4 regions of the Alteromonas stellipolaris genome follow, and region 4 is predicted to be linked to each of the others. Evidence: predicted binding sites of a transcription regulator. Region 4 holds the regulator's gene; each other region holds the start of a gene.
What was found. The regulator FNR, encoded in region 4, switches genes on or off when oxygen is low (the NO sensors DNR and NnrR bind a similar motif). The targets are predictions, from matches to a motif close to TTGATCTAGATCAA.
Positions count from the first base shown of each region.

Region 1: a site for FNR is predicted at 6,451-6,464, ahead of AVL57_RS14585 (DnaJ C-terminal domain-containing protein). Genes of this name have one in related genera too.
Region 2: a site for FNR is predicted at 5,101-5,114, ahead of AVL57_RS18970 (high-potential iron-sulfur protein). Genes of this name have one in related genera too.
Region 3: a site for FNR is predicted at 3,101-3,114, ahead of hemN (oxygen-independent coproporphyrinogen III oxidase). Genes of this name have one in related genera too.

Region 1 is NZ_CP013926.1:3,397,532-3,405,080, forward strand. It holds gene AVL57_RS14550 (RecQ family ATP-dependent DNA helicase) at 165-2,186, shown strand; gene AVL57_RS14555 (YaeQ family protein) at 2,350-2,898, shown strand; gene AVL57_RS14560 (MarR family transcriptional regulator) at 2,916-3,335, opposite strand; gene AVL57_RS14565 (DUF2798 domain-containing protein) at 3,422-3,871, shown strand; gene AVL57_RS14570 (hypothetical protein) at 3,864-4,097, opposite strand; gene AVL57_RS14575 (LysR substrate-binding domain-containing protein) at 4,207-5,130, shown strand; gene AVL57_RS14580 (chaperone modulator CbpM) at 5,136-5,432, opposite strand; gene AVL57_RS14585 (DnaJ C-terminal domain-containing protein) at 5,425-6,387, opposite strand; gene hmpA (NO-inducible flavohemoprotein) at 6,620-7,549, opposite strand, start outside.
Region 2 is NZ_CP013926.1:4,478,868-4,486,416, reverse strand. It holds gene dusB (tRNA dihydrouridine synthase DusB) at 1-483, opposite strand, end outside; gene prmA (50S ribosomal protein L11 methyltransferase) at 719-1,600, opposite strand; gene AVL57_RS18980 (substrate-binding periplasmic protein) at 1,877-2,635, shown strand; gene AVL57_RS18975 (amidase) at 2,906-4,567, shown strand; gene AVL57_RS18970 (high-potential iron-sulfur protein) at 4,660-4,953, opposite strand; gene AVL57_RS18965 (flavin reductase family protein) at 5,210-5,908, opposite strand; gene AVL57_RS18960 (zinc ribbon domain-containing protein) at 5,901-6,092, opposite strand; gene AVL57_RS18955 (exonuclease domain-containing protein) at 6,295-7,549, shown strand, end outside.
Region 3 is NZ_CP013926.1:2,616,091-2,623,639, forward strand. It holds gene AVL57_RS11075 (TonB-dependent receptor) at 1-293, shown strand, start outside; gene AVL57_RS11080 (XdhC family protein) at 421-1,464, opposite strand; gene AVL57_RS11085 (DsbA family oxidoreductase) at 1,461-2,099, opposite strand; gene AVL57_RS11090 (SGNH/GDSL hydrolase family protein) at 2,188-2,991, opposite strand; gene hemN (oxygen-independent coproporphyrinogen III oxidase) at 3,231-4,598, shown strand; gene AVL57_RS11100 (ATP-binding cassette domain-containing protein) at 4,747-5,943, opposite strand; gene modB (molybdate ABC transporter permease subunit) at 5,922-6,614, opposite strand; gene modA (molybdate ABC transporter substrate-binding protein) at 6,615-7,549, opposite strand, start outside.
Region 4 is NZ_CP013926.1:1,284,135-1,291,683, reverse strand. It holds gene AVL57_RS05265 (patatin-like phospholipase family protein) at 1-477, opposite strand, end outside; gene ttcA (tRNA 2-thiocytidine(32) synthetase TtcA) at 478-1,419, opposite strand; gene uspE (universal stress protein UspE) at 1,610-2,533, opposite strand; gene fnr (fumarate/nitrate reduction transcriptional regulator Fnr) at 2,631-3,371, opposite strand; gene AVL57_RS05245 (sulfite exporter TauE/SafE family protein) at 3,421-4,080, opposite strand; gene ccoS (cbb3-type cytochrome oxidase assembly protein CcoS) at 4,067-4,282, opposite strand; gene AVL57_RS05235 (heavy metal translocating P-type ATPase) at 4,284-6,686, opposite strand; gene AVL57_RS05230 (FixH family protein) at 6,686-7,165, opposite strand; gene ccoP (cytochrome-c oxidase, cbb3-type subunit III) at 7,303-7,549, opposite strand, start outside.

The DNA.
Region 1 (7,549 bases), 2.1 Mb from region 4:
CAATAAGAATAAATATTTTACTACTACTTGTTTGTTTTAAAAGACTTATTAGAGAATACATACCAAGAGCCATGTACAGAATGTGCCAACTAATAGCTTTTGCGCAAACGCATCTTTTATTGCTGTATCATAACCTCAAATACATCAAGGCTATGCGCAGCTAAATGACCACAGACTACTCTTCACAATTACAAAACCTGTTTGGATTTCCCTCGTTTCGCTCCGGCCAGCAAGAGGTTGTAGATGGTCTGTTAAATCAGCGCTCATCGCTTGCCATATTTCCTACCGGTTCTGGGAAGTCGTTGTGTTATCAGTTTGTGGCAACCCAACTGCCCCACTTAACCTTGGTGGTATCCCCGTTATTAGCCTTAATGAAAGATCAGCTCGCTTTTCTACATAGCAAAGGCATTGCTGCCGCGAGCATCGATTCAACACTAACTGCTGAGCAAAATAAGCAAGTCATGAACGATGTTCGCTCTGGTGAGTGTAAAATTTTAATGGTGTCGGTAGAACGTTTTAAGAACGAACGTTTCAGGCAGTTTATAGAGTCTGTTGCGGTTTCAATGTTGGTTATCGACGAAGCGCATTGTATCTCTGAGTGGGGGCACAACTTTCGCCCTGATTATTTGAAACTGCCAGCCTATCAACAAGAATTAAATATCCCTTTAGTGCTGCTGCTAACCGCAACGGCCACTAAAAAAGTGAAACTCGATATGGCACGCCGGTTTGATATTGCGCCCGAGAATATTGTCCAAACCGGTTTCTACCGCCCAAACCTTAATTTGAATGTGCTGCCGGTGGTAGAAGCAAATAAAAACCAAGCGCTATTAGATGAACTTAAGCGCCAGAAAGGCGCAGGCATTGTATATGTAACACTGCAACAAACCGCTGAACAAGTGGCCCGCTATTTACAACAAAACGGCTGTGCAGCAAGTGCATATCACGCGGGGCTAGACAGTGATGTGCGCCAGAACATTCAACAAGATTTCATGGCGAACAAGCTACAAGTGGTAGTGGCCACCATTGCGTTTGGCATGGGCATTGATAAATCTGACATTCGTTTTGTTGTGCATTACGATTTACCTAAGTCTATAGAGAACTACAGCCAAGAAATTGGCCGTGGTGGGCGCGACGGACAAAACGCGAATTGTACTGTATTGGCTAATCTTGATGGTCTGGTGACTATTGAAAATTTTGTTTATGGCGATACGCCAGACAAATCCGCTATTGAGCGGGTAATTAAGGACATTGCCAGTCAAGCGCCAGAGCAAGGCTCTGGCGCTTCAAGCAGTACTGCAAACAGTGCATCGGACAAAGGTATGTATCAATGGGAAACACAAATTAATAGCTTATCGACGTTAAGTAATATTCGTCAGCTACCCCTTAAAACGCTGTTAGTACAGTTGGAACTAGCCAAAGTTATCCGTCCGTTATACGCCTATTTTGCTGAATTCAAATACCGCTTTAATACCGAAAAAGCCGATATTCTCAACTTATTTGGTAAAGAACGAAGCGATTTCCTAAACGCCGTTTTCACCCATACCGATATGAAAAAAGTATGGGGCGTAGTGAATTTCGACAGTATTTTTGAGCATTACGGTGCCGAGCGTTCAAGAGTGGTGACGGCGTTAGAATATTTACACGAACATAATCATATCGAACTCGCCTCGCGTTTAATCACCGATGTGTACGAGGTGAATCAACAAGCACTGTTAGCAGATGATCTATCAGAAAGCTTGGCCGAAAGCCTAGCCCGGTATTTTGCTGAAAATGAGCTTAAAGAAGTAAAACGTATTGCTGCTCTGGTACGGTTCTTCGAGCTTAATAGCTGTTTAAACTATAACTTATCGGCCTATTTTGATGACCAACAGGCGCCAAAAGAATGCGGCCATTGCAGTGTGTGCAATGGTAAAGTGGCCAAACTAGACTACTCAACACCTATTCCCTTACCAAATAAAACCCAAGTAGCCGAGTCGATGGCAGCGCTTAATGCTCACCTTAAAGGTAAGTTTAACGAAACCATTACTGAATCTATCTATTGCCGTTTTTTAACCGCGATGACTATGCCTTTATTTACTCGTTTAAAAGTAAGGCAAGTTCCAGGGTTTGGAAGTTGTGAGTTTTGCAGGTATGGGGATGTGAAAGCCGTAGTTACTGAAATTTTAGATGAGGGCACAAGGCTTTAATACCTGTTACCATATGCAATAAATAAGCGCAGTAAATAAGTGCTGTAAAAAGGCAGTGCAAGAAATTTTATACTTGTACAAAAACGCCAAATGAATATTAAGATAAAAATAAAACTAGCGTTAAGCATTACATAACGCACTTGGCATAATACTCAGGATTACCATGGCCCTTAAAGCAACCATTTTTAAAGCGGACATATCAATAACTGATATGGACCGTAATTACTACAATGAGCACAATCTCACTATTGCTCGTCACCCTTCTGAAAATGATGCACGCATGATGCTTCGCATCGTGGCCTTTATTGTAAATGCTCACGAACAATTACAGTTTACAAAAGGCCTATCTGATGATGAAGTGCCAGACATTTGGCAAAAGGACTTCAGCGACGTAATAGAACTGTGGATTGAGTTGGGGCAACCATCTGAACAACGTATTAAAAAAGGCTGCAATCAAAGCCAGCAGATGATGATTTATGCTTACGCAGATAACAGCTTCGATGCTTGGTGGAAGAAAGAACAGAACAGCTTGCGTACCAGAAAGAACTTATCGGTGTTTACCTTGCCTGAGAGCTTATCTACCACTCTGGCTAATGCCGTAGACCGTTCGATGCAAATGCAAGTAACGGTGCAAGATGGTCAAATCTGGCTAACTATCGAAAGCGCGGGCAATAGCGAATGTATAGAAGTGGAAATTGAAAAGCATTTATAACAATAAGGTGAGTTAACTCACCTTTCATCTAAATTATGTTTGAATGTAAGTACTAGTTTCTTAAATATCTCTTTTTCTTCATCGCTAACATCTTTAAGCATGTCAAAAAAAACGCGCTCTTCTATTTCTACGAATATCTCAAGTGCGCGTTTTCCACTTTCCGTTAGCGATAGAATTTGGCTACGTTTATCTTCTTCACTTTGTACTTTACGCACTAAGTCGTTTTCCACCAATTCCTTAATTAATCTATTTATCTGAGCCTTATCTCTACCCAAAAAGTCTGTCAGCTTTTGCCCTGTACAAGCATCTATTTGACTAATGATTTTTAACGACTTCAACTGCATTGGCGCCAATGCTAAAGGGGTATTTTTTATCTCAGATAAGATCGTATTACGAATAGTATTGAGAAGATTGAACAAGGCATCATTGAATTTCATAGTACGAACAGAACCCATTTAGTTGACATTGTCAACTTTTTTCATTAAGGTTGACATTGTCAACTAATAGAGTGAGCGTGGTCATCATGAACCATATAAAGAAAATCTTAATTCTGCTGCCGGTAGCTATGCTACTGATTGGATTACTAACAGCCATAATGACATCTGTGAGTATTCTACCAGAACAAGCATTCATTCCAACGTGGTTAAGTGCGTTTACGTTCGCATTCTTAATAATGCTCCCCTTCGGCGGCGTAACTTTTTATTTCGTTAACAAACTCGTTCAGCGTATTTTTTCCTCTCTTTCAGTGTTGCAGCGCAATGTAATTCACGGTTTGACCATGGCCTTTATTATGGAGTCGGTTCTAGCGCTGATCACAACGTTTAATAACCAAGGCTTTCCGTCGCTTGAGCTATTTGTAAAAGAGGCATCGCTAAGCTTACTTGCCGCTTTACCTATTGGCATAGCAATGGCGTGTTTGATGAGTTTGGTAATTAAGCCAAGATTAGAAGCGCATTTTTCCTCGGCTACTTAAAAGCACTCCACTTTGATAAGCACAGCTTATCTCCCATGTTAGATAGCATGCCCTTTGAAGCGCTGTTCTCACAAGTATCATCTGTTCCATTACTGTCAGCGCTTTCAACGTTAGCAATATTATCACCTTGTAAAGAATCTCGTTTTTTCGCGTAGTCAAAACTGCCTGCAAGCTTATCTTTTATTGCTATTAAATATGAAACCGCCCCACTTTTTTTCGTATTCACGCCACTAGCTCCTTGTCATTTAGTGTAGCTAGTGTCGCGATTAGCTCTTTACTAAACCAACGATTAAATCTAACTTATAAAATAAGCTGAACTTATATGATGGAAAATAATGGATAAGCGATTACGATGGCTAAATAACCTGCTTTGTTTTGAAGTAGCCGCAAGACATGAGAGTTATAGCAAGGCAGCAGAAGAGTTATATATTTCACAAGCGGCAGTTAGCCAACAGATGAGACAACTAGAAACCAATCTAGGCGTAAGCTTATTTCGTAGGCAATCACGAAAGATGATTTTAACTGGCCCTGGCAGAACACTTTATGCATCGTGTGAAAAAGGATTTAGCGAAATCGTTAATGGTATGAACCAAATACACGAAGAGCCTTTAGAGGGAAGCTTAACAGTTACATCTACTCAAGCTTTTTGTTCATTGTGGCTTATGCCTAATTTATTCGAGTTTTTTAATGAGTTCCCCAATATTAATATCAATATTCAAGCATCTAATCGCATTGAAAGTTTACATAAAGGCGATATCGACGTAGCCATTCGTTTTTATACCTCAACCACCGCATCTCAGGATGACGGCCTTATTACGCGAAAATTTGGTGAAAATGGCGTCGTACCTGCTTGTTCGCCTGCCTTTCAAACTCAAAAGCAACTGCATTCTGTTGAAGATATGCTAGGCACGCGCCTGCTAGCACTTGCTGGAGAAGAGAAAGCAAGTTGGGAGTCATACTTCGAACACAATAAAATAAATCTATCGAATAAAGTGTTGAGAAAAACAGTGGTGTCTTCTAGCGATCTGGCCCTTAGCGCAGCGCTGGCAGGTCAAGGCGTCATGTTAGCCTCTGATGTTATGATAGGTCAGTATTTAAAATCGGGGCAATTGGTGGTGCCCGTTGATATTCCACATCCTGTACGCTGGAAATCTCACTTTGTTTATCTTAAAAACTCGCCGAAGCAGCAACGTATCGCACATTTTTGCGAATGGCTTAGAAAGAAAATGGCAAACCACGAAGCACTTCAACTGCAATAATAGGGTTAAAAGCGCATTAGCCGGCGCTGAAGATTTTCGTTCTCTTCTGTCAGTTTTTCTTTTTGTTTCAGCAACTCGACAATCATCGCGACCGCTATCCAATCCAATTCTAATTGGGAATATAGTGTTATAGCTTTTTTCACCCACCGTACACTATTGGTATCGAATACCCAGTTACGCGTATTGTCGCCTGAAACGGGCTCAGCAATACCATAATCGATAACTTCAATAATCATGTCTTTGCTTAGCTGTTCAATGTGGCAAAGTTCTTCAAAGGAAATAATGAGCAAGGTTTCAGACATCTTTTTGACTCCATTTTGAACGAGGATCATCGTGCGCTAATTGCGCTAGTTGTTGCCACAAAGCCTTGTCTTCGTCGGTCGTTTTATCTGGAGTAACGATTTTTAAAACAGCAATCATATCACCAAGGCCAGTTTTCATTTTAAGCCCTTTACCCTTAACTCGTAATTTATGACCCGTTTGACTATTTGGCTTTATATTCAGGTTAATCTTTCCTGCCAAGGTAGGTACTTCAACTTTACATCCAAGTACGGCTTCCCAAGGCAATATAGGCACTGTGAGTACGAGATTGTGCCCTTCTACATCAAACAGTGGATGAGGCACTAGGCGAATGTGCAAATAAAGATCGCCGCTTCTCCCCTTCCCCAGCCCTTTGCCGCCTTGGCCTTTTAGCCTGATCCGCTCTCCGTCAACCACGCCGCTAGGTATTTTAACTTTTAGGGTTTTATTGACGTGTTTAACGTTTCCATCTTCTAATGATGGCATCGAAAATTGAATCGTTTTTGGCGCTTCTGAAAAAAGGTCCTCAAGAAATACGGGAACTTCAATTTCGGCGTCTTGACCCTGACTATTAAATCCTGAAAAATCGTCTGGCTGATGGCTACGCTGCCTTTGGTCGAAGCCTCCACCACCAAATACTGAATTAAAAAAGTCGGAAAAGTCACCACCGGAGTGAGCGCTATTAGAATCATTACTACTTTGCCAGCCAGGAGGGGGTTGAAAATTGTCGTGCGAAGCAGTGCCATATTTTTTCAATTCATCGTATTCAGCTCTGCGTTGTGGATCTTTAAGCACCTCATAAGCTTCGACTAATTCTTTGAATTCATCATCAGAATTCTTTTCAGGTTGCATATCTGGGTGCAGCTTTAACGCAAGCTTTCGATATGCTTTTTTTATTGCTTTTAAATCAGCATCTTCTTCGACACCAAGAACCTGATAATAATCTTTAAATTCCATGCAATGGTGCTCAGCGTAATGACTATAGAATTAATAATATAGCGGATGCCGACAATGCATCGTTTGATACTGATCAAATATCATTGCGACTGCAAATTAAACGTACTTTTTAGCATAAGAAGGTCAGATTAAGCTCAACAATAGCGCTTACGCATCGAAAGTCTGCGTAATAACTTACCTGAAATGGGGCGCCAATCAATAATGCTGTACGCCCCAGCTATACTTTGTTTGGTTATAAATCTTGATGAGGACCGAAAATTTCGTAATGTATATGCTCGTTTTCAACTCCTAACTCTAACAACTGCTTTTTCACAAATGCCATAAATCCTGCAGGCCCACATAAATAGAAATCGCCATTTTTAATCGGTAACTGTGCTTGTACTGCGGTTAAATCCATTTGCCCTGTAAAATCTACACCGCCACTACTTTGATTAAACCACGTCATAGTTTGCAAACGGCTATACACTGCACTTAATTCATTTAAATAATTTGAAAATGAGTGCTGCTTTGTATTCTCGCATGCATGTAAATAAACAATGTCTTGGTTGGTATTATCGCTTAATAATGTTTCGAGCATCGCTACCATTGGCGTTTGCCCAACACCTGCTGAAATAAGCACCACAGGGTTAGCACTAGTGCGTAAAAAGAAATCTCCCGCAGGCGGGTAGAGTTCAACTATGTCACCTTGAGCTAGTGAGTGTAGATGATTTGACACCATGCCAGGCTTTGGCATTAGCTCTTTCTTAACGCTAATGCGGTAGTTTTCACCATTGGTTTTTTGTGAAATTGAATACTGACGAATTTCTTCGTATTCAGCGCTCTCAGGCTGAACTTTAATACCCAAATATTGACCTGATTTATGAGCAACAACTGCTTTGCCATCTACGGGCGTAAGTGTAAAACTTGTTACAAATTCAGATTCGAGCTGCTTATTAGTTATTTCAAATTGACGCGTACCTGCCCAGCCACCAATAGTGTTTTTACTATGCTCATACAATGCAGCTTCTTCGGTTATGCATATTTCAGCAAGCAGAGCATAAGCTTCACGCCATGCGTATTCTACGTCTGGGGTAAACTGCTCAGGAATTAGCTCTTTAAGAGTGCCAATTAGATGTGCGCCTACAATCGGATAGTGCTCAGGTAAAATATTTAAACTGGTGTG
Region 2 (7,549 bases), 1.5 Mb from region 4:
GTTTTGCTCAGCAATGCGGGCTATCTCAACCCCATTGCGGTTATCGGTATTCCAGCCGGTACGAATTTTAAGTGTTACAGGAACATCAACAGCGTTAACTACCGCTTTAATGATTGATTCCACCGTACTCGGGTACTGAAGCAACGCGGAACCTGCCAGTTTCTTATTCACCTTTTTGGCTGGACAACCCATGTTGATGTCGATGATTTGCGCACCATTCTCAACATTAAATTGTGCCGCTTGGGCCATAAGCTCTGGATCAGCGCCTGCAATCTGTACAGAACGAATACCTTCTTCGCCCTCATGATTCATTCGTGCTTGTGATTTTGCGGTATTCCATACCTTTGGATTGCTAGAAAGCATTTCCGATACCACAAGCCCCGCACCCATACGTTTACATAGTTGACGAAATGGACGGTCAGTCACGCCAGCCATTGGTGCTAGCATCAAATTGTTGTCTAACGTGTAGGGACCAATTCGCATATTTCGCCATCTAGAACTGCACAGAATTTATACACCCGGCTAAAACGGGGCGCTAAGTGTACGTGTTTTCGCAATACTTGAAAAGGCTAAAAATCACACAAAATTTCACTCTATGGGCTTGACAGTGAAAAAAAACTGTAACATTAGCTATCTATCACTGTTTTGCAGAGTGAATTTTGTGCAATTCTCTTAAAGGCCGCGAATTGAAAGGCATTGAAAGACAAAAAATTTACATTTAAGCGGGCTTTTTGCCAGACACTCGTGCCCATTCTCCATCAATCGCACTCTCGTCAAGAGTGAAATCGCGGGAGTAGGCCGCTTCAATTTTGGTTACTTGTTCAGCAAGAATGCCCGAAAGGACGAGTAACCCCGACGGTTTGCAGTAAGATGAAATAACATCTTGAAGTTCTAGAAGTGGCCCAGACAATATATTCGCCATCACTACATCGGCCTCTAGTGTGGGCTGATCAGCGGGCAAGAATACATCCAGTCTATCTTCAACACCGTTACGGCGTGCATTTTCTTGTGTGGCTTGAAGGGCTTGTGGGTCGATATCAATAGCAACTACCCGTTTAGCACCTAATTTAAGTGCCGCTAGAGCTAAAATGCCTGAACCACAACCAAAATCCACAACCACTTTATCGGCAACGTCTATACCGTCTAACCAACGCAAGCAAAGGGCAGTAGTAGGGTGAGTACCCGTTCCAAAGGCAAGACCCGGGTCTAGCATAACGTTAACAGCATTAGGGTCTGGCACATCACGCCAGCTCGGGCAAATCCATAAACGAGTGCCAAATTGCATGGGGTGGAAGTTATCCATCCACTCACGCTCCCAGTCTTTGTCTTCAAGGGGTTCTAGTTTGTATTTAAAATCTGAACCTAGAATGCGCGCTTTGCCTAATCGTTTGATGATGGCTTTCATGTCATCAGTGGCCTCAAATAGACCGACGACTTGCGTGTCTGGCCACAGCATAATTTCGCCGGGCTTTGGCTCGTACATAGGTGTGTCTTTCGCATCTACGTAGGTTACAGCTTGCGAACCGTTAGCACTAAGCATATCGCCAATCGATTCAGCATATTCTGAGGAGGTATTTATTCGTAACTGTAGCCAGGCCATATTCACACATGTTCAAAGAGTTTGACTGTATTGTACCGCTTGGCTAATTAAAGCGAAATCATAATGCTGGTAGTAACGCTTGAATTAGCCGTTCGTTTTAACGTTTTATTCAATATTTCTACGTGAAAGCGTCTTTTTTCATCAAACTTAAGTATAAATCGCATGTTTGTTAGTTATTGTTTTTAATGGGTTTTTAAAATCATTAAGTCTTTTGGCGAATGGTTATTTATTGGCAAGTGTTTATAGTTAATACGTGTTCCATTACCATTTCGCCTTATGCATTATATTGTTGTACTTTTAATTATTTTGTTCTCTTCACACGCCGCATTTGCAAAGCAAATTGATGTGGTCGTGGGTTGGACAAAACCTCCCTATGTTATCTCAGAACAAGATTCAGGCTTTGAGTTAGAACTAGTGCGGGCAATATTGCTAGAAATGGGGCATGAAATGTCGCCTATTTACGTTCCCTTTGGCCGTACCGCCAGCCTAGTGAAAAAAGGCGGGGTGGATATAGGGCTAACCTTAAACTCTGGCCACGATATTGACCCAGCTATACTGACTGATGCCTACGTGTATTATCAAAATGTTGCGGTAAGCCGTACTGACAGAAACTTGGAAATTAACGAAATAGAAGACTTACTCGGCCATAGCGTGATTGCTTTTCAAACGGCAATATCGGTATTAGGTGAAGAGTTTAAAAATACGTTAGCCCATCAAAAAAACTATATGGAGCTTGCTCAACAAGAAAGGCAGGTTAATTTGCTATTGCTTGGCAGTGTGGATGTTGCGGTGCTTGATAGAAATATTTTTCAATACGCTAAGCATCAGTTGCCTTTCGAAAAGCAACACGACACAAAAATACATGAATTATTTCCTGTTTCCTCCTACAGTGCGGCCATTCCTGACGAGCAATTAAGAAACGAGTTTAATAGCGTATTGGCTCAATTTATAAAAGACGGGCGCTACCAATCTTTACTTGATGAATTTGGTCTATTTAATTTTATTGAAGAACAGCCGGCTAAAAATCTGAATTAAGCTACATTGAATACTTGTTCCTCGCGGTTTTCTACTCAACACCTTCAAGCTCCCCGCCTCATAAATAATCCCATAACCCATAACCCATGCCCATAAATCACAGCCCCAAGGCTCGTATTTCTATCTGTTATGTCTTCATATGTCGCGTTTGACGAATAAAATGAAGGGTTGAACCTAGTTAGCAACGTATTGCGTAGTAATCGTTTCTATGCACTACTAAGATATTCAAAACCAAAATGCAGATATCTTAAGAACCTGGGGATGAACCACATGAGGGTTACGCTTTTTTACGCCGCCGCTATATTACTTTGCACAGCATGTGCACCATCGCAGCCGACCACAAAAGATGTGTCTGTTGATAGTTCAGTTGAAAATTCAGACAAAGGTGCTGTTTCTGCATCTATTGCGTCTTGGTTAGATAAATCTGCGTTAGAGCAGGCACAAGCTATCGCAGAAGGTGAGTTGTCGTCTGAGGCACTAGTGCGGGGCTATCTTGCTCGCATCGAAAAGCTTGATGGTGATGTGAATAGTATTTTGGCACTTAACCCCAATGCTATTGAAGAGGCAAAAGCGGCTGATTTGGCACGTAAAAATAGAATGCGAAAAGGGCCGCTGTTTGGTCTGCCTGTCTTACTGAAAGACAATATTGAAACCAGCGAGCTACCCACTACCGCAGGCGCGATGGCGCTTGTTAATAATGATACAAAGCGAGATGCCCCTATTGTGGCTCGCCTAAAAGCTGCGGGCGCCATTGTGTTAGGCAAAACTAATCTATCTGAATGGGCTAATTTTCGGTCTGAATCTTCTATTAGTGGTTGGAGCGCCGTAGGCGGGCTAACCCGAAACCCGCATATGTTATCTCGTAGTGCGTGCGGGTCTTCTTCTGGCTCTGGTGCTGCTATGGCATTGCGTTTAGCATCTTTAGCGGTGGGCACTGAAACCAACGGTTCTATTATTTGCCCTTCTTCAATGAACGGTATTGTAGGTTTTAAACCCACCGTTGGGCTATTGTCGCGTACGCACATTGTACCCATCTCGTATACCCAAGATACCGCAGGGCCCATGACCGCAAACGTTAACGATGCATGGTTAATGGCTTCAGTGATGGCAGGTGTAGATCCCAAAGACAGCGCAACGAAAGACGCAACCACGCATATGCTTAGTGCGCCGCAGCAAAGTATGTTAGCAACCGATTTGAAAGGCGTGCGCGTTGGCGTTGTGCGATATCGTCAAGGTGATAACCCTCATGTGCTTTCTACTTATGAAAAAGCCTTAAGTAGCTTAACCGCCGCAGGTGCTGAACTGGTGGAAATTAGCGATTTCAAACAACCTGAAAGCTTTTGGGCAGACTCTTATCAAGTGTTACTCAGCGAGTTTCATTACACGTTAAACGAATACCTTGAAAGTAGCCCCGCTGATATTCCCGTTCGCAGCTTGTCGGAGCTTATCACTTACAATCAAGCAATCACTCGAGAGCTCGCGCTATTTAATCAAGATATATTCGAAAAAGCCGTGAACACCGACGATACCAAAAGCCAAAAATACGCCTCAGCCCTAGCGCTAGTGAGGAAAACCGCCAGACAGAATGGTATTGATGCCTTAATGGCAGAGCATAAGGTTGATGTGCTCGTGGCACCTTCAAATAGCCCCGCTTTTCTGATTGATGGCGTGTATGGCGATCACTCCCCAATGGGCTTCATTGGTATTGGGTATTTGGCGGCTATTGCAGGTTATCCGCATCTTACTGTGCCAGCGGGTGAGGTTAAAAATCTTCCGGTGGGGATCAGCTTTATTGGCAAGCAATGGGACGACGAAAAAGTATTACGCATTGGCAGTATATTTCAAGCGAAGCATGGGGCATATATAAAGCCTGGTTTATTACCAAGCCGCTTACATAACCCCGAGTTGTTAGAGGCTGTGAAAGGGTTGTAGTTAGTTTAAATAGCTTAATTTAATGGCAAAAAAAAGCCCCGGTGTCGCTTCACACATGAGCGATACCGGGGCTTTTTCAATAATTCACGTTATTAGCCTGGGCGTTTAACCCACGCACTACACCAACCATTGGCGTTGACCAATTTGTTAGGGAATATGGCACAAGGGCGGTGTTGTTCGCCGTCGGCACCTTGAATGTACATGCAGTTATTACATTTAGCACCGTCCACAGTAGACGCCGCAGTGTAGTTTAATGCTTTTGCGCTTGGATCATCTGCTTGTAATTGTTCTTGCGCATTAGCACGTAACGCAACGCTTCCTAACGTTAGGCCTATCAAAGATGTACCTGACAATTTCAGAAAGTCACGACGGTTTACAGACTTCATAATTCTCTCCAATTGAGATAATAACGATAATGATTCTTTTTTACTCAGCGCCTAAAACGCAAAAACCTGCCGCAAGGCAGGTTTTGAATATTCTAATTATACTATAACCCGTGGCGTTTGGATCTAACACAAAGCAATAAAGATTTGTTGATATAGATTAACTGTTGCCACCTGAACAACGCCTGAACAGCTAACAAAATCAATGTTATATGGCATATACGTACTGTTAATCTATGCGCCAGTTGCTAAACATGAATTATTTTTTAGTTATGCTCGCCTTTGTTAAAGGCTCGTTGGGTTTAGCATAAGCATATTGGGCTATCTTATGCGTACTATGATAAGTGTCTAGCCCCGAAATGCACGAGGTTTGCAATGATTCAATATCAACATAACCATCTTCGGCGATAGCATTTTTTGGATTGGTATTTTCAGAGTCAGCACTCGGGGCATTGCTTCGGTCAGTAATAAAGACCTCTTGAATTTCACCTATAATCATTTCGGTTTGATTACACAGTGTAAAATGCTGTTCTACTTTCAACCCCATTTTTACTGCGCTTTCTTTAACGTAAGGCGCGCTGAATGTGTCACTAAACCAGGGCGTTAGTCCAACCTCTTCAAACTCACTCACACCATTATCGTACCGCGCAGAGGTTTGATGTGCTTTGTCAGTCCAGCTCGTGTGGACATGATTCAACGTGAACATACCTTGCTGCTTAATATTAGACAGAGAATCTCTTTGTACAGTGTGCGGACGCATAATAATGCCCAGCAATGGTGGGTTAGCTCCCACATGGACCACTGAGCTAATAATCGCTAAGTTGTTGACTCGGCCATCGGTAGTACCAAGCAAAGAGGAAGATTTAAAACCTGATAAGCTATTTATAAAGTTGGCGCGATATCGTTGTGGCAGTGCATTGATGTCTTGCAACGAAAAGTGGGTACCGCTATCAGGCATTTTCCTGCTCCGCAATAATATTTAAGTATTCGCCTTGTTGATAGACGCCAAGTTCAATAGGTTGGCAACATACTTGGCAATCAAGTACCTGCACCTGATCAACGTCATTAACCTCGTCAATTTCTACATCATTGGCTGCCATGCAATATGGGCAAGAGAATTCCATCGATCTCGTTAAGCTCATGATTTCCTCGTAGGTGAATTAAGTTGTGATAGTTATTACGAGTAAAGTAGAAAACTGGATTGACTGCCAACTTAAGCATTGTGACTTACCAAGCCACTACGCAAAAGCCCGTGCCCCCACGCATGAAATAAAAAGGGAAAAGGTTGAACAATAGGGCTGTATAAATATACACTAATTAAGTATGCAATAGTTTGGTTTTATAATGCGAAAAGATTTGCCACCACGATATTACTTAGCCCACTTTTTTGAATTCTTAGCGTTCTTTAAAGGGGCGAATGCTGCGTTGTTAAGCGATAATGCGCGTGATTTTATAGAAAGCTTTAACCAGTTAGATGCTGATAAGCAATGCATCATCGTGCGTGCGGCCAATCGCAAGTATGCGGTTATTGATAGGTCGCAATTTAGCTACGTCGAAATAGCCAACCCTCAGTATCAAATTGATGAGTTGATGGATGCTAACTGGTTTGGCGACTTGCAGCATGCTTCATTGCAAGATATTGCAGGGGTTCTCACCAAAGAAGCTATTCTAAAACTGCTAAGTGAATATGGCGCTACCCAAGGTTTGGCTTCATTAACCAAACCTGTACTTGTATCGCGCTTAGAAGCCTGCATCAATCAGCATGGCTGGCCTGAAGGGCTAAATGAGCATACCTACTTAGTGTGTTTGTTTGATGCACCGCTAAAATTTTTATTATTCCTTTATTTTGGCAATACCAAAGGTAGGCTAAATCAATTCTCTATGCGCGACTTAGGCGTCATGCGTACGCGGGGCGATTCGGTGTCAGACATTACCCGTTTTGACAGCAAAGCCGATGCTGAAGCGGCGTGGTTCTTTGCTAATCATTTGGAAAAGCTTCCCTTCCTTTCTAATTCGCAAGCAAGTGCATTAGCCCAAGAAACCTTCCCCAACAGCGATGGCGTATCGGCCATGTTCTATCGCGATCAATTTCTCTATGCGTTAGCGTTGAAGCTATTAGGAGAGTATCGAGAGCAGGCCCTTCTTTTATTGTCTAGCGCCGATAGCGACAAAGCGAAAGAAAAATGGATTAGAGAGAGCTATAAAGATGGCAATGTGGACAGCGTTAAAGAAGCGCTAGAACTTATTATCGACTCACCGCCATCAGATACATTGCTTGCGTTCGCTGAAGATTTTTACGCTAGAAAGTACCATAAAAAGCGCACCAGTGCGGTGACCGATATGCTTAGAAATGCCAGCCGTACTATTGATATTGATGTTAGTCAGAATCAACAGGTAGAGCGCGGCGTTTTAGCTCACTATAAACGCTTGGGAATTGCGGGGTGGCGTACAGAAAACCGATTATGGCGCAGCTTGTTTGGGCTAACCTTTTGGGCACAGTTATATGAAGAAGATACGTTAGTCACTGAGTTTGACAGGCGGCCACTGTCGCTTAAACAAAACAACTTTTATGCGCGTTTTGGTAGCAGTATAGAAGCTT
Region 3 (7,549 bases), 1.3 Mb from region 4:
CAGTGGCGAGTTACGACACCACGATAAGCGCAGACTATCAATATACGGGCGATGTATATTTGGATGATTCGAACGACCCGTATAAACAGTCTGGTTCATACGAGATTATTAACGCTCGACTCGCACTTCATCTTGATGAGTGGGACAGCGAAGTCATTGTATGGGCTCGAAATCTTTTAGATGAAGAATATATCGCCCGAAGCGGTTTTGATGTGCCAGTGCAAGAAGGAAAAATTATGGCTTACGCTGGCGCACCTCGCACCTTTGGAGTGTCGGTAAGGAAGCGCTTCTAACGTTAGCCTTTACTAAGTTAAAGCGTTTCGAACATTAAAAAAGCCCCATGTACTCTTTCACTTTGGGGCTGCCGATTTATTGAACTGTCGACTTGTAGAGCTGTGTATATTGACCGCGAGTTGCACACTACTGCTGTAATAATGGTAGCTTTTGAGCTAGCACCGCATGGCACTGAGCGATAATCGATAACGCGATACTTTCAGGTAAATCGCCGCCAATATCAAACCCAGCTGGGCTAGCAAAGAAGCCCTGAAAATCACTTTCTGTCACCCCAGCTAGCGCAAACATTTCTTCTTTACGATGAATGGGCCCCAACATGGCCACGTACTTCAGCGGGTGCCGACTTAACGTTGCTAAGGCTTTGCTGTCTATTTGACGGTGATGGGACATCAGCACCGCTGCATCAACATTATGCTCTGCGATATGTAAATTGAGTGCGTCGGCTTCCGTAGACTCGACTATAAAGTTTGCATCGGTAAAGTGCTCTACCCTTGCCTGTGCTGGCCTAGGATCCCACACACTCACCGACCATCCTTGCTGTACCGCCATCTTCACCACAAAGGTTGCATCGTATCCACCGCCAATAATAAGTATGTGTGGAGGCGATTGACAATGCACTGTTAAAAAGCGCTTTCCGTTTTGGGTATCCAGTGACGCAGCCACTTTTTTAGCTGCAGCCTTTACCAGAGGAGTAGTGTCAGCCAGTTCACTTGAACCCGTAGGTTGGGCGCCGCAAATGCTAACAGAAGACGAAAGCTCGCCATTAATTTCTTGCTTCCATAAACAAGCATTCCCGCTTACCAAATGAGAATAAACCGTATGTAACTGCAAATAATGATTATCGCTTTTTACGGGCAGCAGCGCTAAATGCACGACCCCGCCACAGCCTACACCTAACTTAAAGGCAATGTCTTCTTCGTCATTGTCATCATAAACCGCAGTGCGATACTTACCATCTTGCATTACCCGCTGGGCTTGCTTGTTAATATCTGATTCAAGGCACCCCCCACTTAACACACCAAGCTGGTGCCCTGCGTCGCTGAACAACATCACAGCCCCGGCTTTTCTGTAACAAGAGCCTTGCGTTTTATAAATAAGCCCCAGCACCCACTGGTGGGAATCCTTTAGCGGATACCACTGGGCTAAAAGGTGTATTAGCTGATTACTCATTGCTCGGTTGATGCTTGCATAATAAACTGCGCTAAAGTATCTGGGTCCTGTGCGCCTGCAACACCGCTATTGCCAATCACAAAAGTAGGCACACTTTGAATACCGCGCTGCAACCATAAGTTCTCATGCTCTCGAACCACATCTGCGTAGGTTTGATTGGCCAGAATTTCACGTACCTCTTGCTCGTTTAACCCTACAGACACTGCTTCGTTTGCCAACACGTCAACATCGTTCACGTTCTTTCTTTCACTGAAATAAGCGGCAAACAAGCGTAATTTTAGTGCTTCTTGCTTACCTTTTTCCCCTGCGAAGTGCAGTACTTGGTGTGCATTGAAAGTGTTGGCCATGCGCATGCCGTCGAAGTAGTCAAACTCAAAGCCAACTGATGCACCTGCATCAATAAGTTGTTGTCGGTTTTGATCACTCTGTGCCGGAGTAAGCCCGTATTTTTCCATTATGTGTTCACGAACGTCTTGGCCTTCTAGCGGCATATTCGGATTAAGTTCAAATGGATGGAATTGAATAGTTACTTCTATATCGTCTAGTTGCGCGATGGCTTTTTGTAGACGTTCGTAACCTATAATGCACCAAGGACAAACCACATCTGACACCATATCTATTGTTACTTTTTTCATTGCACCTCCAGCGCGAAGCCGTTAAATATTGTTGGTTTTTCAACACCTACTAAATGAATAATGCATTGTAGGGGTGAACCTTCCAGCTTCAACCAACATGGCTATTTTTACCGACCAATTCATCAAGTTCTTCGTTAATTAACTTCACAACAGCGTTAGACCACAATTGATAGCCTGTAACTTGTGGATGAAAACCGTCTTCGGCCATGTAATTGTGTGTGTTGTTTGATTGGCTGTTATCTATTGGATTTAGCGTTAGGGTAAGTACGTTAACCCCATGATAATTGTTCACCAGCTTTAGCAAGGCGGCATTAAGGTACTTCGCTTTTTGCCCTAATACCCACCGTAATGGTTGAGGTAGTGCGGGAAATTCGTGCATAGGAGGCAGCGCAGTAAATACAATAAACCTGCACTGGAATCGTGCTTTTAGTATTTCAATTATTTGCTTTAGGTTGCAACGCCACTTCCGCAAAGAAGTAAAACCCGTAATATCATTTACCCCTATTGAAATCACCGCCACGTCAAACGCTCTGCATTCAAGAGGCGTGTCGAAGTCATGAGTAGAAGTGAATATTTGACTAGAAGTAAGTAGTGAAGGCGGTGTTGATTTAGAATCAACAGTAGGTTCAGAGTTTGGTTTAGCCCGCTGCAACATAGATAACAAATCAGTACTGTTAACTCCTGCCTTGGCCTTTAACTCCCAATTAATGCAGTAGTTTGTTGATAAGCTTTCCACTAGCCAGCCAGACAGTGCTTGTTTTTGGGTAGATACTCCCACACCAGCGGCGGCGGAATCTCCTACAATTAGTAACGCCAAGGAAGGTTTTGATTGCGCATGGCCTTTAAGATCTGCTTTGCTGTTGACCTTGTTAACGCACTGACAACAGCCCACTCTACTACCCGTAGGTTCCGGTAATTTGAGCGTTTTTTTCCTTACCCGCAAGCCTTGCAATAGCAAAATTGGAAAACTGACTATAATGAGTATGTTTAAGAGCAAAACCTTGAACGAGATCAATAAACACCTTACTAGTTTGCATTACTATCAATGATGAAATGGGTTTAACACGAAAGAAAGACACCGTGTATGTGAGTCTTTCGCTACTTTACTAGCAAACTAAGCAGAAGATAACTATGAATTCGCCAATTGAACAAGCCACAAGTACAATAACAAAGTATGCACAACAGGCGCCACGTTACACTTCTTACCCTACTGCACTTAAATTTGAGGCGGTGAATGATGGCTTATTAGAGAGCGCGTCTGAAAACTGCGGTGCCGATACAATAAGCTTGTATATCCACATCCCTTTCTGCGAAGAGCTTTGCTATTACTGTGGCTGCAATAAAATAGTGACTCGCCACAACGAAAAAGCCGACCATTACCTTAGCTATATTGAAAAAGAGATGGTAGCGAAAAAGTCGCTATATAAAGATAAGAAAGTAGTAGCGCTTCATTTAGGTGGAGGTTCTCCTAGCTTCCTCTCAGCAACACAACATACCTATTTAATGTATTTGATTAAGAAACACTTTCTTATTTCCAGCGATGCAGAGTTTTCGATTGAGTTAGATCCCAGAAATGTGACTTGTGAATACTTAGAAGATTTAAATGAATTAGGTTACACCCGCGTTAGCTTCGGTGTGCAAGATATTAATGTGGATGTTCAGCAGTCTATCAATCGTGTTCAAAGTACGGCGCATATTGCCAAATTAGTATTCGATGCAAAAAACATAGGCTATACCTCGGTTAATTTAGACTTGATTTATGGTTTACCAAAACAAACTATGGAGAAGTTTCGCACCACGATAGTGGCGGTAAAAGCCATGTCACCCGACCGAATTTCTCTTTTTAGTTATGCACATTTACCCGATAGATTCGCAGCCCAGCGTAAAATACCGCTAGATACCCTACCCACCCCTGATGAAAAAGCGGCACTGCACCAAATGGCAGTAGAAAGCTTTACTAAAACAGGTTTTGAGATGATTGGTTTAGATCACTTCGCTAAACCCAGTGATACTCTAGCCATGGCTAAGCACAACCACGTATTGCACCGAAACTTTCAAGGTTACACTACCCATAAAAACAGTGACTTACTTGGTTTAGGTGTATCGGCTATTAGTACAATAGGTAATGCATATGGTCAGAACCCTAAGCAACTCAAAGACTATTACAACCGGTTGGATAACGACTTACCACTAACCGCCAATGGTATTGCGTTAAGCTTAGACGATCGCATTCGCCGAGATGTGATCATGTCTTTAATGTGTAATTTGTATTTAGACAAGAAAGACATTGAAGATAAATACAATATTAACTTCAATGGCTATTTCTGTATTGAATTAACAAGCCTTAAATCCTTAATGGCCGACGGTATTATTGAGCTTAGCGACCGATATATTAGTGTTCCAGATACGTCTCGCATTTACATAAGAGCAATATGTGCAAGGTTTGATGCTTACCTAAATAAAGATCACCATATCTCGCGCTATTCTGCTGCAATTTAGGAAGTGGGAATTTAGATCGCAAGGATTTAAATCGCGAGAATGTTGGTCGCGGGAATGTAGGCAGTGAGAATAAAGAGAACCGGAATTTAGCCTGCAGCATTTAGCTTGTAGAAATACCAAACGCTGGGCTTTAAAACACGCTGCACATCTACTGAAGCTTGAACCTGGCAACCACGGATAAACCAGGTTCAAGTTTCAACCTTTCAATCGACAAAGTACTTACTCTGGCATATAGCGTTTGTGCATCGTGGGATAGCATCACGATTGCGGTTTGAAGTTGCTGGCTGTTAGCTTGTGGATTGTTATATTGCAGTGTTTCAGGATAATAAATTTTCACCACCTCGCACGGTAGCGCATTCAAAATACTGCTAGAGGGCACATTCACTTGTGTATTGGTATCGATACTCACTTCACTGGCAAAAACGGCTATTTTTCCTCGCGCTTGACGCGGGTTCGAGTCTAGCCCTTGTTCAGTGTTGTTATTGGTATTCCGTTCGTTATCACTTTGTACGGTCGCTTTAGCGTACAATATATTGCCGCTTACGTTTAAACGAGTAAACGGATGAGGAAAATCATCCGAGTGTGGAATTATCTCACCTTCTAAAATGGCACAGGGGTTTTCTACGCTTCCTTGGCTGGCGATTTTCGCCATAACGTAAGCTACTGAGCCCGCCGCGTCTACCGCCCCATCTTCAACCAATATTAGCCCATCACAAAATAGGGCTAAGTCTTGAACATCGTGAGACACCATGATTAATTTTATATTTAAGCGCCCACAGGTTTTTACTAAAAATCGTAAGATTTTACTGCGTAACGTTGCATCTAATGCGCTTAACGACTCATCAAGCATTAGCACATCTGGCCCATTAACCAGTGCTCGCGCTAACGCCACCCGCTGCGCTTCGCCACCTGAAAGGCTATCTATTGATTTATGCAACAGGTGTTCGCACTCACACCCAGCGAGGGCATGCTCTACCGCTAACGCTTTGCTCCCTGCATGACGCTGTGCCAGTGCTAAATTGCCTTTTACGTTTACATGAGGAAATAGCATTGGTTGTTGGAATACTAAGCCCACTCGCACGGGGGCAAGCGCGTTTTTTGCGTTATATGCTTTTATCGCGTTTACCGTCTTTGTAGCTGAACCCGCTTTAGCGGTAGCTATTGATTTAGCGCCTTCGCCAAACCAATTAACACTTACCGTCGCTTCTGGCTCGAACCCAGCTAGCGCACGAAGCAAACTGCTTTTGCCGGCACCTGATGGCCCGGTAATACCCACAACCTGCATGGAGTCTGGCAACACGGCGTTCGCACTAATGCGGTTTACTAACGAGATATTGAACTCCAACCTTGCCCTCCCTTTCCATTAAAGCGATACAGCAGCGTAAGCAGCAAAAATGAAAACAACAGTAGCCCAAACGAAAGTGCATGTGCTTGACCATACTCTAAGGCTTCAACATGCTCATACAACGCTATTGAAAGCACTTGGGTTTCACCTGGAATATTGCCTCCAATCATTAGCACTACACCAAATTCACCTATGGTATGGGCAAAACTAAGGCCGAAAGCTACTATAAACGGCGCTTTGCACAAGGGAAGTATGATGCGAAAAAACGTCTCAATTTTGCCAAAACCTAATGAATGCGCCACTTCAACATACCGTTTATCGAGTTGAGTAAAGCCGCTATACAGCGGCTGTAGTGCAAAGGGTAACGAGTAAATAAAGGAGCCTATCACTAAGCCTTCAAAACTAAACGCAAGTTGATGGCCGGTGAGCCATTGCCACCCTTCCCCTACTGGGCTTTGCGGCGAAAAGGCCACCAACAGGTAAAACCCAAGCACTGTGGGCGGAAGTACCAAGGGTAATGCAAGCACCGACATAAACACGGGTTTTAATTTATGCTGCCAAGTTGCTAACTTCCATGCCAAAGGAGTAACCAATAACATTAAAAGCAGACTGGTTAAAAAAGCCAATTTTAGGGTTAAGCCTACTGCGGCAAAAGCGCTACTCTCTAGCATTTACGGTAAGCCCCTAGTGCCACTGTTGTTTACTTCCTTGTTCTCCCTAATACGCGAATCTACGCTAATCGGTAGTGGATCATTAGCGGGTTGATAACCCCAATTGGGTAAGTTTTCCTGTACTTCTAGTGACAATAAATAACGAGCAAATGCTGACGCTGCGGCTTTTCTATCGGCGGCAGCGGTAACCGCAAGGCTTTGTAATATGGGCTGATGCAGGGTATCGGGAATGAGTAATGCCGCGGCAGCACGAGCACTAGTATTACGCCCGCCAGCCTCATTAATTTGCTTATCCGTCAATGTAAGTGAGTATGCCACCAAGGCATAGTCGGCGTTACCTGTAGTAAAAAACTGATAGGTTTGAAGTACGTTTTTCCCCATTACAATATGCGGGGAAACAATGTTCCATTGATTGGTATTAACAAGATACTGTTTTGCTGCGTGGCCATAAGGAGCAAGTTTAGGGTTTGCCATGGCCAGCTTTTTCCCAGCCAAGGAAGCAGCGGTAAAATTAGGCGTTGAAGTAGTGGTATTCGATGACAGAAAGGCCAGTCTACCTTTAGCATAAACATGCACATCTTCAGCGTTAACACGCCCAGCCTCTACCAACGCATTTGGCCTAGCAGTATCGGCAGAGAGGAATACATCGAACTGTGCACCATGAGTAAGCTGCGCAAATAGGGTGCCACTGGAAGAAACGGTAACACTAACTTCCTGCCCGCTTTTCTTAAAATAATCATTGGCGATATTACGTAAGGGCTTGGCAAAATTTGCGGCTACTGCTACCTGTAATGGCGAAGACAAGATGGGCACTGCTTTGCCATAATTAGCGGAATTATTATCCGAATCAAGATACGTGTTTGATACTGCCGCATTGCACGCAAAGCTCAGAGTAAAAAAGACAACAGACAGAAACGTACCCGCGCTGACTTTAG
Region 4 (7,549 bases):
CACCGGATTAACTACCGCTCCATCTACTAACCAACGATCGCCATGGGCTACAGGGGCAAATAGAGCAGGAATAGCACACGAAGCTTGAATGGTATTGCCAATCTCGCCGGAACTAAACACTACCTCACGACCTGTGTACAAATCGGTAGCCACTGAAGCAAACGGCTTTTCCATTGCTTCGTAGGTTGGGGCACAAAATTCGCTGGCAAGTTTATCAAACACTTTTTGCCCGCTGGCAATGCCGCCTCTACGTAAACCAACGCCCATCAGAGCAAGCACCTGCCAATCTGACAAAGAACAAGACCACTCTTTAAGGCCTTCTAATTTGCCACTGGCATAGGCAGCACCAACATAGGCACCGATAGAGCAACCTGCCACCACGTCAATTTTAATACCCAGCTTTTCTAATGCTTGAATAATACCAATGTGGGTCCAACCTCTTGCAGCACCCGCACCTAATGCTAGACCAATTTTCATTTAGTTTGATTCCATCAAATTGATAACTTGAACCGTGTCGTCAGTAGGATCACTGGGTGACTCGAAGCTGGGCGGATCGAAACCAATATCACCATCTTCCACTGGACCGTTCTGTGTAGAGATGCTTTTAAAGTCGTGCAAATTCTTGTCGACCAAATGTGACGGCGCCACATTTTGAAGCGCACTGAACATTGACTCAATACGCCCAGGGAAACGGCGATCCCAATCTTGTAGCATGGCCTTTACGTTCTGACGCTGCAAATTCTCTTGAGACCCGCACAAGTTGCAAGGAATAATAGGAAATTCTACGGCATCAGAATAACGCTGAATGTCTTTTTCAGTGCAATAAGCAAGGGGCCTGATCACAATATGCTCACCATTATCGCTAACCAGCTTTGGTGGCATTGATTTAAGCTTACCGCCATGGAACATGTTTAAAAAGAACGTTTCTAGCATGTCGTCACGGTGATGGCCAAGGGCAATTTTAGTTGCACCTAACTTTTTGGCCGTGCTGTATAAAATACCGCGACGTAATCGAGAACAAAGTGAGCACGTGGTTTTACCTTCAGGCACTTTATCCATAACAATAGAGTAGGTGTCTTCTTCTACAATTTTGTACTCTACACCTACACTTTCAAGGTATTCAGGAAGTACGTGCTCTGGAAATCCTGGCTGCTTTTGATCAAGGTTAACCGCAATAATGTCAAAATTAATTGGCGCAATGCGCTTTAAAAACATAAGAATATCAAGCATAGCGTAACTGTCTTTGCCGCCAGACAAGCACACCATTACTTTATCGTTGTTTTCAATCATGCCGAAATCAGCAATCGCTTTGCCTACATTTCGACGAAGTCGTTTTTGTAGCTTGTTAAAGCTGTATTTTTGTTTGTTTTGAGACGCGGTTAACGGAGCGTCCGCACGGTTTGTGCCTGCACTGGTCATATCAATAGCTTGGTTACTGCGAAAAAAGCTATTATACAGTAATGAAATAAAATTGAATGTGCGAGGTTAAGATTTTTTGTATCTTGTTGGCACTCGCTGCGAACAAATGCGGCTATAACCCGATAGTGGTTAAGGCTATAAAGCTGCGCTAGCAAACCGCGCCAACAGGCTGTGTTCGAACGTGTTAGAACTAACGTGAAAGAGGCGAAATAAAACCGTCTGGTTTTATTGCCAGTACATCACACACCAGTTCATCTATAACATGTTCAGCAGTGTTACCTATAAGGGCCGCAGAAATACCTACTCGACCAACCGTACCTATGATCACAAGTTCTGCATCTATATCTTTGGCTATTCTTGGAATGACTTTTTCAGGTAGGCCTTCTTTAACGTAACAGCGCTCGCTATCAATAGCATACTTTTCGCTGTGTTTGTTCATCTCAAGTTCGTGATGGTGCTTTACGGCGTTGTTGTACGTATCGGGGTCGAATTCAGGAACTTCAATCGCGATGTTAAGCGGTGTAGCAGGATAGCTGTTAACCAGATTTACGTTGCCACTGAGTAGCGCGGCATAATCGTTAGCAATAACGGTGATTTTGTCGTTAAGTAGCGCATGTTCGTCGTCTTCACTACCTACATTTACCGCGGCAATAATTTCACCATTGTCAGGCCATTCATGATCTTTAACTAATAATACGGGGGAGGGGCACTTTCTAAGTAGGTGCCAGTCTGTTGGAGTGAAAATAACAGAAGCTAAATCGTCATGGCGTTTGGTTGCTTTAACAACCAAGTCTATATTGTTATCTATTACGTAATGCACGACAGCTTCAAAGGCGCGGTTGTTCCATTCAACAACAATATCGGTTTTTTCAAACCCTAAATCACTAAGGGTTTTACGTAACCAACCCGCATGTTCTTTGGTAACCGCATCGCGCATTGCTTCGCGATCATCAGGGCTGAGCATGGTAGTCATATCATAAGATAAATCGTAAACCACCAGCATAGCGGTGACAGAAGCCCCTGTCTTTTTGGCAAGTTCGTATGCACGGCTAAGCGCAGGTTGAGTATCACTATCGGCTTCAATGACCGCTAAAATACGTTCATACTTAATCATAACCCCTCCAAACATTTTTAGAATTTTGGTTGCTACAATTTAAGTGTAATACCTATTTGCTATTACGTAACTTGTTTTAGATCAAAAGCTTTAAAGATTAGCTATTACAGGCAATATTAGGTGCAACCACAGACGTTAAACGTTGCGACATCTCATCAAAATCTAAAATAGTAATGAGTTTACCGTCCACCTGAATAATATTTTCTTTTTGAAAACGGCTTAGTAGGCGGCTAATGGTTTCAATAGTTAAACCAAGGTAGTTTCCAATTTCATTTCGCGTCATCGTAAGGTGAAATTCTTTGTTTGAAAATCCACGCTCTTCGAAACGTTGAGAAAGCTGTGAGAGGAAATACAATAAACGTTCTTCTGCTGAGCGCTTGTTAAGCAACATCATGAGATCATGATCTTGTTTAATTTCTGCACTCATAAAACTCATTATTTGATGTCTTAACTTGGGGAATTGAACTGACATCTCATCTAACGTTTCGTAGGGCAATTCGCACACCATCGCAGTTTCTAATGCCTGAGCATAACTTTGATGCTTGTTTTCCCGTAAGGCGTCAAAGCCGATAATATCGCCAGGAAAGTGAAAACCTGTAATCTGCTCTTCACCATCTGAATTGGTGACGAAAGACTTAAAAGAGCCTGTGCGGACTGCGTAAAGAGAGTTAAATGTATCTCCTGACTTTACCAGTAAGTCGCTCTTGTGGAGAGGTTTCTTTCGCTCAATAATATCATCTAAAGATTCAATTTCAGTCTTGTTTAGCGCAACGGGCAAACACAAATGGCTGAAACTGCAATTTTGACAATGAATTGAGAATTGGCTTCCTTTGCTCATAGGTTCAAACTATAAATAGTGTCGACTTACTATAATCTTACTCTTTTGTTTATGAAATTGCTGCATAAATTAAAAAGAGCGCGTAAATAGCCAATATTCCTGAAAAGCATTGCCTTACCACGTGGTGCCTAAAACCGGCTATAAGGTACTGACTACCCGCGCTTGCTGCTAGCAAGGTGGGCAGGGTACCTAATCCAAAAAATAGCATAATAGCTGCGCCATCAACGGCCGAACCTGAAGCTAACGACCATGTCAGTGTTGAATAAACTAATCCGCAGGGAAGCCAGCCCCATATAAAACCGTAAGGCAGCGCATAGGCTGGACTTTTGAACGGAAGAAAGCGTTTAGATAGGGGCTGAATGGCTTTAAATAATCCGCGTCCCATTGCTTCAATGTAATTTATGCCCTGCCACCACTTACCCAAGTAACAGGCTAAAAGCAGCAGCATAATGCCACTAATCAAAGACAAAACAGGTTTAGCGATAGGTACAAATTCGGTGGCCATTTGGCCAACAGCGCCTGTAATAGCGCCGGCTAGGGTGTAGCTGATTATACGACCAAAATTATAAGCAAGAGTGTAAGGCAAAGCGGCTTCATTACTTGGTGTTACTGTACGAAGTGCAGCAACAATGCCGCCGCACATGCCTACGCAATGCACACCGCCCGCAATACCAATGAAAAAGGCAGAGAATATATTAATCTCTGTCATCAGTTTCTTTGCGTTGTTGCAACTGCTTACGTTGCTCGGCTAGTTTCTTTTCATCACCTGACAAATCATCATCAAACAAAATGCTATAGCCCTGTCGGTCGAGATCTTCAAACTGGTTAGTTTTCACTGCCCAGAAAAAGATAACCAGCGCCAACGCAACAATGATGATAGCGATGGGAATTAATACGTAAATGATGCTCATATTATTTACTTAATAACCTAGTTGAATTGGTGACCACAATAATACTACTGAGCGACATGCCAACCACGGCCATCCAGGGAGAGAGTAACCCCGATACCGCAAAGGGGAGAATAATAATATTGTAACCTACCGACCATGCGATGTTTTGCTGAATTTTACGCTTTGCTTGTTGGGCCACTAAAAATAAGGTGGGTACCGACAGCAGGCTGTCTCCTAGCAAAATAACATCGGCAGCTGTTTTCGCTACATCGGTGGCATTTCCTACGGCAACTGCCACATCAGCGCTAGCAAGAACAGGGGCATCATTTATACCGTCGCCCATCATCATGACTTTGCGACCTTGCTTTTGCAAAGTATGCACTTGAGAATACTTTTGCTCTGGCGACAAGCCACCTTTTGCTATGTTAATCGGTAAGCCTGCAGTAAGTGTATCAACGTTTGTCTGAGTATCGCCACTTAGTACCACGAGTTGATGTTCATCCAATGCGGTGAGCGTGGCTAAGGCATCTTGACGCAAACTATCATTTACGCAGAACGCGGCCATTAATACACCATCAGCACACAAAAACACGTTTGCCGGTATATCTACTTTTGAGGTAGTTGATAAGTTACAAAATACGGCTGAGCCCATAGTAAAAACTACATTGTTTATCTCACCACTAATGCCGCCACCAGGTGTAACCGTAAATCCATTAATTTTATTAGTTGGGGTTTTGTTCTGTGACTCAACAGCTTCGTTATCAAAGGCTCGAGCAATAGGGTGTTCAGAACGAGACTCTAACAAAGCGGTAAGCGCCATTACCTGCACCGGATCTACGCCTTTAGCAAACCAGCGCTGTTGTAGCGAGAACTTACCTTCTGTCAGTGTGCCGGTTTTATCAAGAGCGATGGTATCAATATCGGTAAGCTGCTCTAACGCGTCAGCACGCTTTAATAAAATGCCCTGACGATTCAGCTTAGCCATAGCGCAAGTTAACGCTGAAGGTGTGGCTAAGCCTAGCGCACAGGGGCAGGTTGCCACTAGTACAGAGATGGTGATCCAAAAAGCGTCTTCACTACCAGCAAAAGTCCAATAACCATAGGTAAGTGCAGATATAAGCAGCACCGAGAACACAAAATAACGAGAAAAGTTATCGGCAATTTGAGCCGCTTTTGGCTTGCTTGCCATCGCGCTAGCTTGCAAGCGTACTATTTGATTGACCAAAGCATGCTTTAAGCTTTGAGTCACTTTAACCGTTAATGTGCCATCTTGATTTACCGTACCGCCATATACTAAATGGCTGGCCGATTTGCTAACCGGGTTAAATTCTCCAGTTAACATAGATTCATCAACCGCGGCAGTGCCATCTAGCACAATACCATCCACAGGAATGGTCTCACCGGGTTTTACTAGTACCACATCATTAGGCACTAAAAGCTTCGCCAAACACTGAGCAATGCTGCCGTCACTTTCAATTTTTGATGCAGAGACAGGAATATACTGCATCATGTTAGCCGAAATTTGCGCCGCTCGGTGCCTGCTTCTATGTTCCAAAAACCGGCTTAAAAGCAGTAAAAAGATAAACATGCAGATAGATTCAAAATACACTTCACCTTGCTCTAGCAAGGTCGAACGTAAACCCGCAAAGTAGGTACCAAATACAGCAAGGGTTACAGGCACGTCCATATTTACGGTTCTTGCGCTTATGGCCTTTAAAGCACCTAAATAGAACGCGCTACCTGAATAGACGACAACGGGTGTGGTAAGGGTAAGTGCTACCCAATAGAAGTATTGACGGGTTTCTTGTTCAATGGCACCAAACCAATCGAAGTAAAGCCCGGCCATTAACATCATCACCTGCATGGTCATAATGCCGGCTAAACCTAACTTTTTAATAAACGACTTTTGCTCACGTTTATAGCTAGCTTCATGTTCATCGGGGTGAAACGGTGAACCAACATACCCTATGCGTTTTAATGTGGTGAGTATTTGGCTAAGTTTAATAACACTGGGTTCCCAGGTTATTAATGCGCGGCGCTCTTGAACATTTACGGCTACTTGGGCAATGCCTGCAACTTTAGACAGTTGTTTTTCAATCAACCAACCACACGCGGCACAAGTAATGCCTTCAAGGGTTAGCTGTATTTGTTTGTGTTGGCCTTCATCGAAAACAAACTCTTCTTGAAGAGCTGGGTCGTCATAAACGTTGAGCGCAGATAGGCTTTCTAAAATACCGTCGTCAGATTTTTGCGCCGGCTCAGTACGAAACTGATAGTAGTCTTCCAAGCCATTATCAACGATGGCTTGCGCAACGGCTTGGCAACCAGGGCAGCATAGCTGCCTAGTTTCACCTAATATTACTGCTTCGTATTTGTGTGTTGCATCGTTAGGTAACGCGCAATGGAAACAAAGATTCTCGCTCATTACGGGTTAAACTTGATGGCGCCAGAGTAGGGAAGTTGAAGCGTATTTTGTACTTTCCAACTATCATCAACAGGAGAAAGCGAGACCTGCCATTTACCCGTTAGGTCTTTTTCAACAAAGCCGCGGTAAATACCATTCGCATCACGACTTAATAATACACTCGCATCACGTTCTTCCATGGTTACATGGTAAAAATTCAGTTTAAGAGCGTTTCCTTCTGCTGGAATACCAGAATGAAACTTTACAGAGATACTGCCATCGGTAATGGTTAAGTCTGTTGTAATATTTTTGCGTTTTGCGATGGCTTCTTTATCTAGCCGTGCATTGATGGCTTTACCTTCTTTGTAGTAATCGTCTACCACTAAGCTATCTTCAGTTGAAATAGCCAGTTTCAATAACACGCCACCCATTACTAATGTAATTAAGGGAACGGCAATAAGGAACCAGGGCCAGAATTGTTTATACCAAGGTGTATTCATTAATTATTTCAACTCGTTTACTACAGGAAAACCGGCGCGATAGGAAAGATATGGCATCCAGTTGAATAAGGTTATTTTCTCATAAAAAAAGCCCCGTGATAACGAGGCTTTTTAGCATTATTGTTGGTTATACGAATTTAGTCGTTAGAAAGACTATAAACGTACGATGCAACAACGTGGATTTTGTCATCACCCAAAGTTTTCTTGAATGAAGGCATAACACCATTTCGGCCGTAGGTTAACGTTTCAGTAACCGCACGATGGCTTCCGCCATATAACCAAATGTTGTCAGTCAGGTTAGGCGCACCAAGTGCTTGGTTACCTTTACCGTCCATACCATGACAAGCAGCACATGCAGCAAAGCGAACTTTACCTGCATCAGCA